3 regions of the Blautia sp. SC05B48 genome follow, and region 2 is predicted to be linked to each of the others. Evidence: predicted binding sites of a transcription regulator. Region 2 holds the regulator's gene; each other region holds the start of a gene.
The links. The regulator Rex, encoded in region 2, represses fermentation and respiration genes when NADH is low (regulators of the CRP and FNR family bind a similar motif). The targets are predictions, from matches to a motif close to ATTGTTAANTANTTAACAAT.

Region 1: a site for Rex is predicted at 3,912-3,931, ahead of EYS05_RS16675 (4Fe-4S dicluster domain-containing protein). Genes of this name have one in related genera too.
Region 3: a site for Rex is predicted at 2,635-2,654, ahead of EYS05_RS14040 (CoB--CoM heterodisulfide reductase iron-sulfur subunit B family protein). Genes of this name have one in related genera too.

The regions. Positions count from the first base shown of each region.
Region 1 covers NZ_CP040518.1:3,571,318-3,577,416, reverse strand. The annotation lists gene EYS05_RS16690 (cyclodeaminase/cyclohydrolase family protein) at 1-550, shown strand, start outside; gene EYS05_RS16685 (bifunctional 5,10-methylenetetrahydrofolate dehydrogenase/5,10-methenyltetrahydrofolate cyclohydrolase) at 565-1,416, shown strand; gene EYS05_RS16680 (glucosaminidase domain-containing protein) at 1,438-2,199, shown strand; gene EYS05_RS16675 (4Fe-4S dicluster domain-containing protein) at 2,260-3,768, opposite strand; gene EYS05_RS16670 (complex I 24 kDa subunit family protein) at 4,168-4,647, shown strand; gene EYS05_RS16665 (NADH-quinone oxidoreductase subunit NuoF) at 4,644-6,099, shown strand, end outside.
Region 2 covers NZ_CP040518.1:3,174,032-3,180,130, forward strand. The annotation lists gene pdxR (MocR-like pyridoxine biosynthesis transcription factor PdxR) at 1-357, opposite strand, end outside; gene EYS05_RS14765 (pyridoxamine kinase) at 450-1,316, shown strand; gene EYS05_RS14770 (ABC-F family ATP-binding cassette domain-containing protein) at 1,346-3,262, opposite strand; gene EYS05_RS14775 (redox-sensing transcriptional repressor Rex) at 3,477-4,124, shown strand; gene EYS05_RS14780 (NAD(P)H-hydrate dehydratase) at 4,186-5,703, shown strand; gene alr (alanine racemase) at 5,700-6,099, shown strand, end outside.
Region 3 covers NZ_CP040518.1:3,013,518-3,019,616, forward strand. The annotation lists gene EYS05_RS14030 (3-isopropylmalate dehydratase large subunit) at 1-685, shown strand, start outside; gene EYS05_RS14035 (L,D-transpeptidase family protein) at 902-2,341, shown strand; gene EYS05_RS14040 (CoB--CoM heterodisulfide reductase iron-sulfur subunit B family protein) at 2,717-3,511, shown strand; gene EYS05_RS14045 (4Fe-4S dicluster domain-containing protein) at 3,508-3,897, shown strand; gene EYS05_RS14050 (CoB--CoM heterodisulfide reductase iron-sulfur subunit A family protein) at 3,902-5,890, shown strand; gene EYS05_RS14055 (hydrogenase iron-sulfur subunit) at 5,881-6,099, shown strand, end outside.

The DNA of each region.
Region 1 (6,099 bases), 400 kb from region 2:
ATCTGCCCTTGTAGCTGCTGTTGGTACAGCTCTTGGAAATATGGTTGGAAGCCTTACTGTCGGTAAGAAAAAATATGCAGATGTAGAAGATGAAATGTGGGAGCTGAAAAAGAAATGTGATCAGCTTCAGAAAGATTTCCTTCATCTGATTGAGAGAGATGCGGAAGTTTTTGAGCCTCTTTCCAAGGCTTACGGAATGCCGAGAGAGACCGAAGAAGAGAAGGCTGAGAAGGCTCGAGTAATGGAAGCTGCCCTCAAGGAAGCATGCTCTGTTCCTATGGAGATCATGGAGAAATGCTGCGAGGCTATTGAACTTATCGTTGAGTTCGGAGCAAAAGGTTCTAAGCTTGCAATTAGTGATGCTGGTGTAGGTGCTGCATTCTGCAAAGCAGCTCTTAAGGGAGCAAGCCTGAATGTGTACATTAACACAAAATCTATGGCTGACCGTGCGTATGCAGAGGAATTAAACAAAAAAGCAGACGCTATGCTTGAGAAATATACAAAGATCGCAGACGAGACATTTGACAGTGTTCTCGGAAGACTGAAATAGGAGGAACCAGACAAATGGCAAAGCAGTTATTAGGTAAAGAAGTAACAGCGGCTCTCAATGAAAAGATCAAAGCGAACGTTGCAGAGCTTCAGGCAAAAGGTGTAGATCCTACACTTTGCATTATCCGTGTTGGTGAGAATCCAAGCGATATTTCCTATGAGAGAGGTGCTACAAAGCGCTGTGAGACTCTTGGTGTTGCATGTGAGAAAATTCTTCTTCCGGAGGATGTTTCCCAGGATGAGCTTCTTGCAACCATCGATAAAGTAAACAAAGATGACAAGATCCATGGAGTTCTTCTGTTCCGTCCGCTGCCAAAACATCTGGATCAGGCAGTGATCGAGAATGCACTTGCAGCAGAGAAGGATGTTGACTGTATGACAGATCTTTCCATGTCTGGTGTATTTACAGGCAAGAAGATCGGATTCCCGCCATGTACACCGCAGGCATGCATGGAGATCCTTGATCACTATGGAATCGACTGCACAGGCAAAAAAGCGGTTGTTATCGGAAGAAGTCTTGTAGTTGGTAAACCGGCTGCCATGATGCTTGTTAAGAAAAATGCGACAGTAACGATCTGCCATACAAGAACCGTTGATATGCCGTCTGTTGCAAAAGAGGCGGAAATCGTCATCGTTGCAGCTGGTCGTGCTGGTGTTGTCGGCGCTGATTATGTCAGAGAGGGACAGACCATTATCGATGTTGGTATCAATGTCAATGCAGAGGGTAAGCTTTGTGGTGATGTTGATTATGCGGCAGTTGAGCCAATCGTTGATGCGATCACACCGGTTCCTGGCGGAGTAGGAAGTGTTACAACTTCTGTTCTTGTAGGACACGTAGTTGAAGCAGCAATGAGAAAAGCGCAGTAATAAAGGATTGATTATTGATATATGTACAGATTCCGAAATAGTTTTTGTTTACGGATGATGATGCTTGCAGGCGTTCTGGTATTCGGAACGCCTGTGGGTGTTTTTGCAGAAGAAGCGGATCATTCCATGGAGGGACAGATCTCCAAGCCCCAGCCATCCGGAGAGAGTGATGCAGATAGTTTTGTGGATGATTCCACAGATAATACTTACGGATATTATACGATCATGGGGTGTACCACAGTGACTGGGGAGGATATGGTGGCGCAGTATGAGGCGCAGAATGTGGAATATCCTTCCGGTATCCTGACAGAGGGTGGCGCACCGGACATTGATACGTTTTGCACAATTGTGACAGAGGAAGCGGATGCGGAGGGTGTCCGTGGGGAGGTTGTTTTTGAGCAGGCGATGCTTGAGACCGGTTGGCTTCAGTTTGGCGGAGATGCCAGTGCCGGGCAGTTTAATTTTTCCGGACTTGGGACTACCGGCGGCGGTGTTGCCGGAAATTCCTTTCCGGATGTCAGGACCGGGATTCGGGCTCAGGTACAGCATCTGAAGGCTTATGCGTCTTCGGATGAACTGAATCAGGTCTGTGTGGATAACCGTTTTCAGTATGTGACCCGGGAGAGTGCACCTTATGTGGAATGGCTTGGGATTCAGGAGAATCCTTACGGCGGTGGATGGGCCGCCGGGAGAAGCTATGGATATAAGCTTAGAAGCCTTCTGGCAAATCTGAAAGGTGAGGAATATACCTGGCCGGAGAGCACAGAGGCTGTGGAGAAATGATGAAATGGAGATGTGCGTCTGAATAAAAACAGGCGCACATCTTTTTGTGTCAAAGATTAATTAATTCAATTCCAGATTTTCAAGTTCCTGAGATGGAATCTTAGGGTCTGAGCCATCTACATATTTCTTGAGTGCTTTGGAGGTTTTTGCGAAGCCGGCATTGGTTCCGGCACCGCCGATGCAGCCTCCCGGACAGGCCATTCCTTCGATCATGCAGTTTTTGATCTTGCCGGCTTTGGCCAGAGTGAGAACTTTTTTGCACTCAGCGAGGCTTTCGGCGTGTTCGATGTGGACGGGGACATCAGGATAATATTCCTTCAGACAGGCTTCAATGGCACCAGCTACGCCGCCGGCGATGGCGTATCCTCGTCCTGCGGCGGTTGCGGCCTGGGTTTCTTCCGGAATATCCTCGCATGCAGATGGAATGATATCTTTGGCATCGAACAATCCCCAAAGTTCTTCGAAAGTGATAACAAAATCCACATCACTTCTTACGGAATGGCGCATGGCTTCCAGTTTCTTGGAGGCGCATGGTCCGATGAATACTACTTTCGCATTGGGATGTTCTTTTTTTACAATGCGGGCAGTTGCCACCATCGGGGTCAGTTCCTGTGAGATGTTGTCAATCATAGCCGGGAAGTATTTCTTCGCCATTACAGACCATGACGGACAGCAGGAGGTAAGCAGGAACGGGAGATTGCCGGTGGCTACTTCTTTTGCATAATGATGGGCCTCGGAAATACAGCCGATGTCTGCGCCGAGTGCTACTTCATAAATATTGGAAAATCCAAGCTGAGTTAAAGCAGAGCGGAATTTACCGGGAGTTACATCTTCACCGAACTGATTGATGTAAGCTGGTGCAATTTCTGCAATAATCTCAGTTCCCTCACGGAGGGCATGTGCCAGCTGGAAAATCTGGGATTTATCAGAGATGGCACCGAATGGGCAGCTGACCATACACATACCGCAGGATACACATTTATCCTGGTTGATGGAAGCGCGTCCCTGTTCATCGCTTTCGATGGCTTTTACACCGCAGGCGCGTTCGCAGGGACGTTCTTTATGGGCGATGGCGTCGTAGGGACAGACAGCTTTGCATCTTCCGCAGTGAATGCATTTGTCCTGGTCGATGAAGGATTTTCCGTTTACCATGGAAATGGCGCCTTTGGGGCAGGTGAGTAAACAGGGATGTGCAACACAGCCGCGGCACATGTTGCTGACTTCGTATTTGTTGGATTCGCATGCGGAACATGCGGAAGGAATCACCTGCATAAGAGGTGGTTCATAATATTTTTCATCAATATTGCTGGCTTTTACGCCATCAGTAAGATGTACAGAACGATTTTCCGGGCGGAGGGAAAGTCCCATGGCCAGACGGACACGTTCACTTGCAACAGCTCTTTCACGATAGATGCTCTCGCGATATTTCGCGCGTTCCTCTACAATATTGTAAGGGATGGATTCAATATCGTGAATCAGGGATTCGTCCGTGGATTCAAATCCGATCTTCGCAATTTCTGTAAAAATCTTTCGCCGGATCTGTTTAACTGGTGTGTCGAGATTTCGCATAAATGTTCTCCTTTTCAAAAAATGATTAAAATGTTTTCCACGCACTTTTTATTCATCTTATAGTAATTGAGAAATAAAATCAACAATAGGAAATGTTTTTTTAGCAGAAACAAAAAAAGAATATTTGTTTCTTTATTGTCATGAATGTTAAAAAATGCACATTTATTATAAAAAATAGATGCAAAACCAGTAAGACGTTGTAAACTTTCTAATATATTCTGAAAAAAACGAAAAAATATCTTGTGAAAAATGACGATATAAGTTATAATTAAAAGCACGAAAATAGTGCAATATAATGATAGGCACGTAAATGAGGCACTGACAGAGTGTTAAAGCATTAACCTGTAGTGGAACAGGTTGATCAAGTGGAAAATCTATGAGAAACAAGGAGGGAACCGAATGTTAGACCAGACGTATTACAAGAAAACGGATGAGATCATCGAGCACTACGGCCGGAAAGCTGCATCACTGATTCCGATCATGCAGGATATTCAGGCTGAGTACCGTTATCTTCCGGGAGAGCTTCTTACTTATGTTGCGGAACAGATTGGTGTAAAAGAAGCGAAGGCGTACAGTGTAGCTACTTTCTATGAGAACTTTTCCTTTGAGCCGAAGGGCAAGTACATCATCAAGGTATGTGACGGTACTGCCTGTCATGTACGTAAGTCCATGCCTGTAAAGGAAGCAATGCTGAAGGAGCTTGGACTGAGTCATAAGAAGCATACTACAGATGATATGATGTTTACCGTTGAGACAGTCTCCTGTCTTGGTGCCTGCGGACTTGCACCGACACTGACTGTAAATGATGAAGTTCACCCGAAGATGACTCCTGAGAAGGCTGTTGAGCTTTTAAATGAATTGAGAGGTGAGAGCGTATGAGTATAACCAGTATGGAAGATCTGAAAAACAAACAGGCTGAGGTTAAGAAGAATCTTGATGGCTATACCTGCCGTGTTCTCGTCTGTTCCGGTACCGGATGTATTGCTTCCGGTGCTCAGAAGATTTATGAAGAAATGTCAAGACTTTGCGAGGGAATCGAGGGCGTTGCAGTTGAGATGCAGAAGGATGTTCCTCATGTAGGAATCGTTAAGACCGGATGCCAGGGCTTATGTGAGCTTGGTCCTCTTATGAGAATTGAGCCATATGATTATCAGTATGTACATGTTCAGGTAGATGACTGTCGCGAGATCGTAGAGAAGACCGTGATCTGCGGACTGCCTGTTGAGCGTCTGTTTTATCGTCATGATGATGAGGCCTGTCCGCATCCGAGTGACATTCCGTTCCTGAACCAGCAGACAAGGATCGTTCTTGAGAACTGTGGCAAGATCGATGCAGAGTCCATTGATGAATATATTTCCGTAGGCGGCTTTTCCGCAATGGCGAAGGCGTTCTTTGAAATGACCCCACAGGATGTTATTGATGAGATCACGAAGTCCGGCCTCCGCGGCCGTGGCGGTGCAGGTTTCCCTGCAGGCAAGAAATGGTCACAGGTTGCACGCCAGCCGGAAAAAGTCCGTTATGTAGTATGTAACGGTGATGAGGGTGACCCGGGAGCATTTATGGATGGCTCTGTAATGGAAGGTGATCCTTACAAGATGATCGAGGGTATGGTGATCGCTGCCTATGCAGTAGGTGCAGAGGATGGTTATATTTATGTACGTGCCGAGTATCCTCTTTCTGTACAGAGACTCCGGATGGCCATTGAGCAGGCAGAGTCCTATGGCCTTCTTGGCGATAATATCCTTGGTTCCGGTATCAATTTCCACTTACATATCAATCGCGGTGCCGGAGCGTTCGTATGTGGTGAAGGTTCTGCCTTGACTGCCTCTATCGAAGGCAACAGAGGTATGCCTCGAGTAAAACCTCCGAGAACTGTCGAGCAGGGTCTGTGGGGTAAACCTACTGTTCTCAATAACGTAGAGACCTACGCCAACGTACCGAAGATCATCCTTCAGGGTGCTGACTGGTTCCACACCATCGGTACAGAAGGAAGCCCCGGAACAAAGACCTTCTCACTTACCGGTTCCATTGAGAACACCGGTCTTATCGAGGTGCCGATGGGAACAAGTCTCCGCCATATCATTTATGACATCGGCGGTGGTCTTAAGAGTGGTGCTGCATTTAAGGGAGTACAGATCGGCGGACCATCCGGTGGATGTCTGATCGATGACCAGATCGATCATCCGCTTGATTTTGATTCCGTTAAGAAGCTGGACGCTATCATGGGATCCGGCGGACTGGTTGTTATGGATGAGAATACCTGTATGGTAGAGGTTGCACGTTTCTTCATGAGCTTTACACAGCGTGAGAGCTGTGGTAAATGTGTTCCTT
Region 2 (6,099 bases):
ACGCTGCCACAGATCAAAACGAAAGCTTTCCCGGTCAACACCGGAAGAGGCAAAATCGTATAGATAGGGCGTGATATCCTTATCCTGTTTTTTGGGGGTGAGCAGATGCTGCCTGGAAGCAATGCCGGTGACATAATAGCCGCTCTGTGCCCTGGCGATGATATAGCCGTCTGCTGCCAGCAGAAGATAGGCATTTTCGATGGTGGTACGGCTCAGCTTCAGCTCCTGGGCGCATTTGCGGAGGGAGGGCATTTTGCTTCCGGGAAGGAGACGGCCTTCCATGATCAGCTTCCGGTAATAGTGATAAACCTCCAGATATAGGTGTTCTTTTTTGTGTTCTGCAGATATATTTAACATAAGTATGATGATTTCCTTCCAAAAATGATTGCGTAAACCTGACAGTTCATTCTATAATATTACAGAAAAAAACTCAAGACTGGAGAATTACCATGAAAAAAATAGCAGTGATCAATGATCTTTCCGGGCTGGGGAAATGTTCACTGACAGCAGCGATCCCGGTGATCTCGGTGATGGGAGTCCAGGCGTGTCCACTTCCCACCGCTGTTTTAAGCAACCAGACCGGTTATGAAAGTTATTTCTGTGAGGATTTCACAGAGCATATGGAACTATATATGGAGCAGTGGAAAAAAAGAGGATTTTTTCCGGATGGGATCTATACAGGATTTCTTTCTGATGATAAGCAGGCAGACAGGATCCTGAAATTTATGGATGCGTTTGCAGGGAAGGATACTCTGATCCTTACAGACCCGGTGATGGGGGATGACGGCGCGGTTTATCCAATCTATACAGAAGAGCTCCGCAGCCGGTTCTGCGAACTGACACACCGTTCCTATGTGATCACACCGAACCTTACGGAAGCCCTCCTTCTTCTCTACGGAAAAGAAAAAATGGAGGAGATCTGGAATAAACTGCAAAAGGCATCAGAGGCCCGGCGGATGGAAGAGATCCGGGAGATCGGGTGCGGACTTGCCCGGAAATTTTCACTTCCTGCCGTTGTGATCACCGGAGTGGATCACAGGGAGGAGGGGCAGCCTCTGAAAATGGGGAATCTTGTCCTGGAAAACGGAAACAGCTCCTGGGTATTTGCAGAGAAATCAGGAGGAAGCTATTCCGGGACAGGAGATCTTTTTGCATCCGTGCTCAGTGCAGGGCTGGTAAAAAGATATTCCATGAAAACCTGTGCAGAGCTGGCCGTGGACTTTATCTCGGCATCGATCCGGGATGCGGTGGAGGAAGGAACAGACCGTAACGATGGTGTATGCTTTGAACAGCATCTTGGCATGCTGCTTCCATAAAAACATAAGGGAATAAAAAGAGCTGACCGTCAGGCCAGCTCTTCCCATTTTTCATAAAGCTCTTCCAGTTCTTCAGCGATAGCTGCTTTTTCGCGGCTCAGCTTTGTACATTCCGCTACATTGGTGCAGACATCCGGAAGGACCATGGTTTCGTCGATCTCACTGTCTCTTGTTTCCAGCTCTTCGATACGGGCTTCGACTTTTTTCAGCTCGGCTTCTCGTTTTCGTTTCTTTGCCTGTTCTTCCTTCATCTGCTGCCAGGAAAGCTTGTTCTCGGAAACCGCTTTTTCTTCGGCAGGTGCCTCCGGAGAAGTGCTTCCCGGTGCATAGGTACTGGTCAGCTCCTCCTTCTTTTCCAGATAGTAATCATAATCACCGATGTAATTTACCACTGCCTGGTTTGTCAGCTCCATGATCCTGGTCGCAGTCTGATTGATAAAGTAACGGTCATGGGATACATAAAGGACTGTACCGGTGTAGCTGACCAGTGCTTCCTCCAGGATCTCCTTGGAGGCAATATCCAGATGGTTGGTAGGCTCGTCAAGGATCAGGAAGTTGGCTTCGGAAAGCATCAGCTTTGCAAGGGAAACACGGCCTCTTTCTCCACCGGAAAGTGCGGAGATCTCCTTGAAAACATCATCTCCGGTAAAAAGAAATGCAGCAAGCATATTTCGGATCTCGGTCTCTGTGAGAGTCGGATAAGTATCGGAGATCTCCTGGAAAATTGTCTTGTCCATATGCAGAACATGATGTTCCTGATCGTAATAACCGATCTGCACCTTGGAACCAAGGGAAAATTTGCCGGCATCTGCCTCAATAAGACCGTTGATGATCTTCAGCATGGTGGTCTTTCCGGTTCCGTTGTTTCCAATCAGTGCCACACGCTCGCCGCGTTTGATATCAAAGGAGATATCGGAGAACAGGGTCTGTCCCGGAAAGGCCTTGGAAAGCGCTTCCACGTGGAGCACATCGTTTCCGCTTAACACCCGTGGTTCCAGCGAGATACGCATCCGGTCCTGGAGCTCAAGAGGCTTTTCGATCCTCTGTACACGGTCCAGCATTTTTTCACGGCTTTCCGCACGCTTGATGGATTTTTCACGGTTAAAGGATTTCAGCTTGGCGATAACGGCTTCCTGATGCTTGATATCCCGCTGCTGATTTAAGTATGCCTTGTACTGTGCGTCACGAAGCTGAGCCTTCTTGAGAGCATAGGCAGAGTAGTTGCCGCTGTATACGCGGGTCTGTCCGGCTTCGATCTCAATGACCTTGGTGACCACCTTATCCAGAAAATAACGGTCATGGGAGACGATAAAAACAGCTCCCGGATAATTCAGAAGATAAGTTTCCAGCCAGGAGATGCTTTCCATATCCAGGTGATTGGTTGGCTCATCCAGAAGCAGGATATCCGGCTTGGAAAGAAGCATCTTGCCCAGCGCCACGCGTGTTTTCTGACCGCCGGAAAGAGTTTCGATCTGCTTGTCATAATCTTCCTCCGTGAAGCCGAGACCCTTTAAGACACCGGTCAGCTCACTTTTGTAAGCGTATCCGTTCTCCAGCTCAAACTGATGGGTCAGGCGGGTATAGGTTTCCATCAGACGGTTCAGCTCATCACCGGTCACCGTGTTCATTTCCTGTTCCATATTGCGGATACGGCGTTCCATATCGATGATGTGCTGCTTGGTGGTAAGAAGCTCCTCGTAGATGGTATGATGTCCGTGGATATCTTGGTACTGGGCAAGATAGCCGATATTTTTATCCCGGGCAAGCACCACGGTACCGGAATCAGCAGAAAGCTCCTGCATGATGATCCGCAGCAGTGTGGTCTTTCCTGCACCGTTGCAGCCGATCAGAGCAGCCTTTTCACGGTCTTCAATGTGAAAGGATGCATCATTTAAAATTACTTTTTCGCCAAAGGCCTTGCATATATTCTGACATGATAAAATCATAAAAACTGTCCTCCTGTATAAAGAATCACCCCTGTTTATGTCTGAACAGGGAAAAATCCTCCACCTATTATAACGGAAACTGCCGGGATTTCAAAGAAAAAATCAATTATTAGAAAAAATATAAAGAAATTTGTACAGAATAGACAACTTTAATTGACAGGAAAATGTCAATTCGTTATAATTAACCTAGTGTAAGGTAAGGAGGAAAACTATCGTGGAGACAAAACAAATCTCGAAAGCGGTGATTAAGCGTCTGCCACGCTATTACCGCTACTTAGGAGAGCTGATGGAAGATAATGTAGAACGTATTTCTTCCAATGAATTAAGTAAGAAGATGCATACCACAGCTTCTCAGATCCGTCAGGATCTTAATAATTTCGGCGGTTTTGGGCAGCAGGGGTATGGCTATAATGTACACTATCTTTATACAGAGATCGGTAAGATCCTGGGACTGGATACTGTTCATCCGATGATCATCCTGGGAGCCGGTAATCTGGGACAGGCACTTGCCAATTATGTGGATTTTGAGAAGCGCGGGTTCAGGCTTGTTGGTATCTTTGACGTAAATCCTGTGCTTGAGGGCATCGCAGTCCGTGGACTTGAGATCCAGATGCTCAGTGAGCTTCCGTTTTTCCTGAGAGAGAATAACGTGGAGATCGCGATCCTGACACTTCCCAAGAATAAAGCCAAGGAAATGGCAGATATTCTGGTGGAGAACGGAATCAAGGCAATCTGGAATTTTGCACATCTTGATCTTGAGACACCGGATGATGTGATCGTAGAGAACGTTCATCTTTCCGAGAGTCTGATGACACTGTCTTATAATCTCAGCAAATACAGGCAGGAACATGTGGATAAGTAAGAATTGTTAAGCTGCCGGAAACGGCAGCTTTCTCTATGACAGAGGGGAGGCAGAAGACAGAATGAAGAAGCTTGTTACCTGCGCAGAAATGAAGGATCTGGACTCCACAACGATCCGTGAGATCGGAGTTCCCTCCGAGGTTCTGATGGAGCGGGCAGCACTGAAGGTGGTAGAGGAAACAGAAAAGTATCTCCAGAAGGACGAAAGGATCCTGGTAGTTTGCGGAAGCGGAAATAATGGCGGTGACGGTATCGCTGTTGCCAGATTGTTCCATCTGAAGGGAATCCGGGCAGAGTTTTATATGGTCGGAAACAAAGATAAAATGACCAGAGAGACAGCTCTTCAGTATAAGATCGCTTCCGGTTATCGTGTCCCTGAGGTGAATAACCCGCAGTGGAGTGAATATACTACTATAGTAGATGCCGTGTTTGGGGTAGGCCTGACGCGTCCGATCGAGGGGCATTATGCTGATATCATCCATGAGATGAACAGTGCGAGGGCCAAAAAGATCGCAGTTGACATCCCGTCAGGAGTGAACGGAGATACTGGCCTGGAAATGGGAATTGCCTTCAGCGCCGATCTGACTGTTACATTTGCCTACCGGAAAAGAGGTCTTTGCTTTTATCCGGGAAGACTGTATGCAGGAAGGATCGTTACCGCCGATATCGGGATCTATGAACAGGAAGCTGTGACTGCATCTGCCGCCTGTCTGGAAAATAAAGATCTGAAGCTGTTTCCGGAACGTGATCCCGGCGGAAACAAGGGTACCTTCGGAAAAGTGCTCTTTGTGACCGGAAGTGAGGGAATGTGCGGAGCCGCTTATTTAAGCGCCAGTGCAGCACTTCGTGCCGGTGCGGGAATGGTAAAGATCCAGACTGTGGAAGCCAACAGGATCCCACTGCAGATACTCCTTCCGGAGGCTATGGTCTGCAGCCGCTTTGATCAGGAATCCAATGAACAGCTTCTATCCTGGTGTGATGTGATCGTGATCGGACCGGGACTTGGAACATCAGTGGCCAGCCGTGAGAGAGAACAGTGGTTTCTCACGGCGGCTGCCCGGGAGAAAAAGCCGCTGATCCTGGATGCGGACGGCCTGAACCTTCTGGCTGCACATCCACAATGGTATCAGTATCTGGGAGAGCATGTAGTCCTGACACCGCATATCGGAGAAATGAGCCGGCTCAGTGGCAGAACGATCCAGGAGATTCAGCATGAGATCGCAGATACTGCACTGAAATGTGCTGCGGAAACAGGCTCTGTGTGCGTATTGAAGGATGCATGTACGGTGATCGCAGATGAAAAAGGCCAGATGTATCTGAATCTTTCCGGTAATTCCGGAATGGCAACTGCAGGAAGCGGAGATGTGCTTTCCGGGATCCTGGCAGCAGTGTTATGTATGTATCTGAAAACGGAGGAACAGCCTCCCATGGTTTTAAAGGCCGCGTTAGGTGTTTATCTTCACGGACTTTGCGGTGATCTTGCAGCCGCTGAAAAAGGAAAGCGCAGTATGCTGGCAGGAGATATCATAGAATATCTGCCCAAGGCATTAGCTATAGGTGAAGAGGAGTCGGGATTATGAAAAAATACGAGAGAGTAAAAGCACTGGTATCACTGGATGCCATTGCCCACAATTTTGAGGAAATGCATAAAAATGTCAAAGAAGGGACAAAGATCATCGCTGTGATCAAGGCAGACGGTTATGGCCATGGTGCCAGAGCTATTGCCCGTCTGATCCAGGACTATGACTATATCTGGGGATTTGCAACAGCTACTGCAGAGGAGGCACTGGAGCTTCGGCATGCAGGGATCACCAAGCCTGTCCTGATCCTTGGCCTTGTATTTGAGGAATATTATGAGGAGCTTGCAGCCAATGATATCCGGATCACCATATCGGATCTTAATACAGCGGCAGAATATGCAAAAGCAGGTGCACGCATTGGAAAAAATGTACATATTCATCTGGCTCTGGATACGG
Region 3 (6,099 bases), 160 kb from region 2:
AGCTACTTACCGTGCTCTGGAATTTTGCGGAAGCACCATTGAAAATATGTCTGTGGCAAGCCGTATGACTATGGCGAATATGGCAATTGAGGCCGGTGCGAAATGTGCACTTTTCACACCGGATGAGAAGACAGCTGCTTACTGCAACGTAGAGCTTGATGATTATCAGAAGAGTCTTGTGGGAGATGAGGATGCTGTCTACATGAAGACCATGACTTACAAGGCAGAAGATTTTGTGCCGGTAATGGCATGTCCGTCTCAGGTGGACAAGATCCGTGATGTCAGTGAGCTTCAGGGTGAGACCATCGACCAGGTATTCATCGGTTCCTGCACCAACGGACGTCTGGAGGACCTTATGGCGGCAGCAGAGGTGCTGAAGGGCAAAAAAGTTGCAGACTTTGTAAAACTGATCGTAACTCCTGCCAGCCGCAAAATTTACCGTCAGGCTATTGAGCTTGGCATTCTGGATACTCTTGCGGAAGCAGGGGCTATCATTACACATCCGGGTTGCGGACTTTGCTGCGGAAGGACCGGCGGAATCCTGACAGACGGGGAGAAGGTTGTGGCAACCAACAACCGTAATTTCCTGGGACGTATGGGAACTTCCAAGGTTCAGATCTATCTGGCATCTCCGAAAACTGCAGCAGCCTGTGCGATCGCAGGTAAGATCGTAATGCCGGAATAAGCAGCAGAAGATCCGTTCGGAAATACTGCTGACAGAAACATAAAAAAGAAACGTATGAAAGGACAGATTTTCGCGAGGAGTGGCAGTCTGTCTTTTTTTACCGGATCAGAAGGATCCGGGATAAGTCATTTTTACAGAAAATGGGATTTATTGTATTATAATAACAGCCAGTGTGACAACATAACATATATTACATAAGACTCGAGGGATAAGGGTATGGAGAAAAGATCAACCATCAGTAAAAAGACACTGAAGATCATACTTGGGATCTGCATTGGCGTAACAATCCTGGCAGTGGCAGGGTTATTTGTCTATACATACTTGGCAGATCACAATACGCTGGGACGGAAGATTTCCATATGGGGAGTGGATGTTTCCGGACTGGATGCAAAGCAGGCAGAAGAAAAGATCACTGCGGAATTTGCAGATCGTCCGGTATCCTTTCAGGAAAATGATCAGGAAGTTTACAGTACTACTTTGAAAGAGCTGGGCTACAGTCTCAATGAAGAAGCCCTTCTGAGTAAGCTTACAGAAATTCAGAAACAGCGGGAAGAGAGCCGGAAGCTTTTTCCAAAGGAAGAAAATATAGAACCGGAATGTCAGATCGAGGAAGATGAGGAGCAGGAAAAGCAGGCTCTCGATCTTTCAAATTTCGGTACGGAAGAAAGAAAAGCTTCTGTTGATGCAGCCATTCAGTACGATAAGGAGAAAAAAGAATTCACCCTTGTGAAACAGGTACAGGGGACGGAAATCGATCCGGATAAGCTGGAGACTACCGTGGACACAAATCTGAACGCAGCATTTGATACGGCTCTGCTTGGGGATACCATCACAGTACCGATCAACAAGCATGTGTATGTAAGCCCGACGGTCACTGTAACAGAGGATATGAAAAATAAGATTACAGACCTGAACAGCCAGCTGAAGAAATACCGCAGCAGTACAGTAACTTATACATTCGGAAGTGAAACGGCTGTTCTGGATTCCGATACGATCACATCCTGGCTGAAGGCTGAGGGGGAGACGCTGGCTTTAGATGAAGAAGCCATTAAAGCCTACATCAGTGAGCTTGCCAACAAATACAATACCATTTATGTTCCCCGCACCTTTCATACATCTGCGGGAACCGATGTGACCATTGAGGGAAATGAGTACGGCTACCGGATCGATCAGGACGGAGAATATTCTCAGCTTCTGGAAGACCTGAAAAACGGTACTGTTGTAACGAGAGAGCCTGTTTACAGCAAAAAAGGATATCAGAGAAACGGAACAGACGATCTGGCAGGCAGTTACATAGAGGTCAGTCTGGATGCACAGCATTTGTGGCTGTATAAGGACGGAAGCCTTGTGACGGAAACAGATATTGTCAGCGGTAAGCCGGTGAAGGGGCGTGAAACATATCGTGGTGCTTGGCCGATCGCCTACAAGGCGAGTCCCTTTAACCTTACCAGCAATGAATATGGTTACGATGTAAAGGTTAATTACTGGATGCCTTTTGTCTACGGACAGGGACTTCATGATGCGTCCTGGCAGTCATCCTTTGGCGGGAACCGTTATAAAACCAACGGAAGCCACGGCTGCATCAATTTGCCTAAGGATCAGGCAGCACTGATCTATAACACCATTGATGCAGGTTATCCGATCATTATTTACTGATATGAGCAAAAAAGCTTCGGAGAGATCCGGAGTTTTTTTTTATGCCTGAAAATGAAAATTATCATGTAAGCAGGATAGTAAATGATAAGATTTTTCAAAAGTACGTTAAAAAAAACACAAAAAATATCGAAAAAGTCTTGTCGAAACAGAAATAACGTGATATGATGATTCCGGAAATCGAGCTAATACACTTCTTGATTGCGGAGGAAGAGTGTTTTTCTCTTTTATTTGGGTGCAAATTGATAAAAAAACTCAAATAAGTGTTAGTTGGGGTTTCATTTTTTTATTTATGTATTGTTAAAAAAAAGACAATATATGAACAAGAATATCTACTATAAACGTCAGATTTTAGACTAAGAAAGGATAATGAAAGGTATGAAGTACAGTTATTATCCGGGTTGCACCCTGAGAACAAAGGCCAGAGATCTGGATGAGTATGCCAGAGCCAGTGCCACAGCCCTTGGGTTTGAGCTTGAGGAAATCGAGGACTGGCAGTGCTGTGGTGGTGTTTATCCGCTTGGCACAGATGAGATCGCCACAAAGCTTTCTTCCGTCCGTGCGCTGAACCAGGCAAAAGAAAAAGGCCAGGATCTGGTGACAATCTGTTCTGCCTGTCATCATGTGATCAAGCGTGTCAATGATGATATGAAAAACGTGGAAGATATCCGGACCAGAGCCAACAATTATATGCAGCTGGAAGCTCCCTATGAAGGAGAGACAACCGTTCTCCATTATCTGGAGGTTCTCCGGGACAGAGTCGGTTTTGATAAACTGAAAGAAAAAGTAGTAAATCCTCTTACCGGAAAGAAGATCGGAGCCTATTACGGATGTCTGCTTCTGAGACCTGGAAAGATCATGGCATTTGATGATCCGGAAAATCCAAGGATCATGGAAGATTTTATCCGTGCCCTTGGCGCTGAGCCTGTGATCTATCCTTATAGAAATGAATGCTGTGGAGGATATATATCCCTGAAAGAAAAAGAAATGTCACAGAATATGTGTGAAAAGATTGAAGAAAGCGCAGCAGGCTTTGGCGCAGATATGCTGATCACTGCCTGTCCGCTCTGCAAATACAATCTGAATAAAAATTCCGGAAATAAAATGCCGGTTTACTATTTTACAGAGCTTCTGGCAGAAGCCCTTGGCGTCAAAGAGGAGGTGGCAAAATGAGAGATAACCATTCTGCTGCGGAAAAAATAAAGGAGATCAGCGGAACCAATCCTCTGAAATGTATGAAGTGTGGCAAATGCTCTGCTACCTGCCCATCCTTTGACGAGATGGATATCAAGCCTCATCAGTTTGTGTCCTACGTGATCAATGAAAATATCGAAGCACTTGTAAATTCAGCATCTTTGTGGAAATGTCTTTCCTGCTTTGCCTGTGTGGAGCGGTGTCCGAGAGACGTAAAACCCGGAAAGATCATTGACGGGGCAAGACAGCTGGTTGTTCGGGAAAAAGGCGGCGACTATCTTTCACCAAATGAAATTCCGGAGCTTCTTGATCCGGAGCTTCCTCAGCAGCTGCTTGTAAGTGCGTTCAGAAGATACAGGAGGTGAGAAAGTGCAGAGAATCGGTGTATTTGTCTGTCATTGCGGAAGTAATATTGCCGCTACGGTAGACGTGAAAAAAGTTGTGGAAATCATTGCAAAAGAGCCTGGAGTTGTCCATGCAGAAGATTATCAGTATATGTGTTCCGAAGCAGGACAGTCCAGGATCCAGGAAGCCATCCGTGAAAAAAATCTCACAGGAGTGGTTGTCTGTTCCTGTTCTCCGCGTATGCATGAGGCAACTTTCCGTAAAGCAGCGGAAAAGGCCGGCCTGAATCCATATATGGTGGAGATCGCAAATATCCGTGAGCATTGTTCCTGGATCCACAAGGATATGCAGGAGGCTACGGAAAAGGCCGTGATCCTTGCAAGAGCAGCAGTAGCAAAAGTCAATTTAAATGCTCCTCTTCAGCCGGGAGAAAGCCGGGTTACAAAGAGAGCCCTGATCATCGGAGGCGGTATCGCCGGAATCCAGACGGCTCTTGATATTGCCGATGCAGGCTATGAAGTTGATATTGTGGAAAAAACACCAAGTATCGGCGGAAGAATGTCACAGCTTGACAAAACCTTCCCTACTCTGGATTGCTCCGCATGTATCCTTACTCCAAAAATGGTGGAGGCTGCAGCTCATGAAAAGATCAATATCTATACATACAGTGAAGTAGAAAAAGTTGCAGGTTTTGTAGGAGATTTTACCGTTGATATCCGCAAAAAAGCGCGAAGTGTCAACATGGACAAATGTACAGGCTGTGGAGTCTGCCAGGAAAAGTGTCCTTCCAAAAAGATTCCAAATGAGTTCAACAGAGGGCTGAACAACCGGTCAGCTATTTATACTCCGTTTGCACAGGCGATTCCAAATGTTCCTGTGATCGACAGAGAGCATTGCCTGAAATTTAAGACAGGCAAATGTGGTGTCTGCTCCAAAGTATGTCAGGCAGGAGCCATTGATTACGATCAGCAGGATGAGATCGTAACACAGAAATACGGAGCAATCGTGGTGGCAACCGGATTTGATACCATCAAGCTTGACAAATATGATGAATACGCATACAGCCAGAGCAAGGATGTGATCACATCTCTGGAGCTGGAGCGTATCATGAATGCTGCAGGACCTACAAAAGGACATCTTGAGCGCCTTTCCGATGGAAAAGCACCGAAGGAGATCGTATTTATCCAGTGTGTTGGAAGCCGTTGCTCCGATGACCGTGGAAAGCCATACTGTTCCAAGATCTGCTGTATGTACACAGCTAAGCATGCCATGCTGATCCGTGATAAATATCCGGATACCAATGTGACGGTATTTTATATTGATGTCCGTACACCTGGTAAAAACTTCGATGAGTTTTACAGAAGAGCAGTTGAGCAGTATAACGTAAACTACATCAAAGGTCAGGTAGGAAAAGTGATCCCGCAGCCGGATGGAACACTTCTTGTTCAGGGCTCGGATCTTCTTGACAATAAGCAGATCTTCAAGAAAGCAGATATGGTAGTTCTTGCAACAGCCATTGAGCCGAATCCGGATGTACGTAAGATCGCTACCATGCTTACTGCAAGTATTGACACCAACAATTTCCTTACAGAAGCTCATGCAAAGCTTCGTCCTGTAGAATCACCGACAGCAGGAATTTTCCTTTCCGGTGTATGCCAGGGACCAAAGGATATCCCGGAGACAGTTGCCCAGGCAGGAGCTGCGGCTGTAAAGGCCATAGGACTTCTTGCAAAGGATAAGCTGACAACCAATCCATGTACGGCAAAATCCGACGAGCTTCTCTGTAACGGATGCTCTACCTGTGCAAATGTATGTCCTTACGGAGCGATTTCCTATGAGGAGAAACAGGTCAACGATCACGGTATCCGTGAGACAAGAAGAGTTGCGGTTGTCAATACAGCACTTTGCCAGGGCTGCGGTGCCTGCACAGTAGCCTGCCCGTCAGGAGCCATGGACCTTCAGGGCTTCTCCAACAGACAGATTATCGCGGAGGTGGATGCAATATGTCGATAGAAACAAAGGAAGAATTCAGACCAAAGATCGTGGCATTCTGCTGTAACTGGTGCAGCTACGCCGGAGCAGACCTTGCCGGAAGCAGCCGTTTAAGCTATCCGGCGGATGTAAAGATCATCCGCGTGCCTTGTTCCTGCCGTGTCAATCCCATGTTCATCCTCCGTGCCTTTGAAAAAGGAGCCGATGGTGTGATCATGTGCGGATGCCAT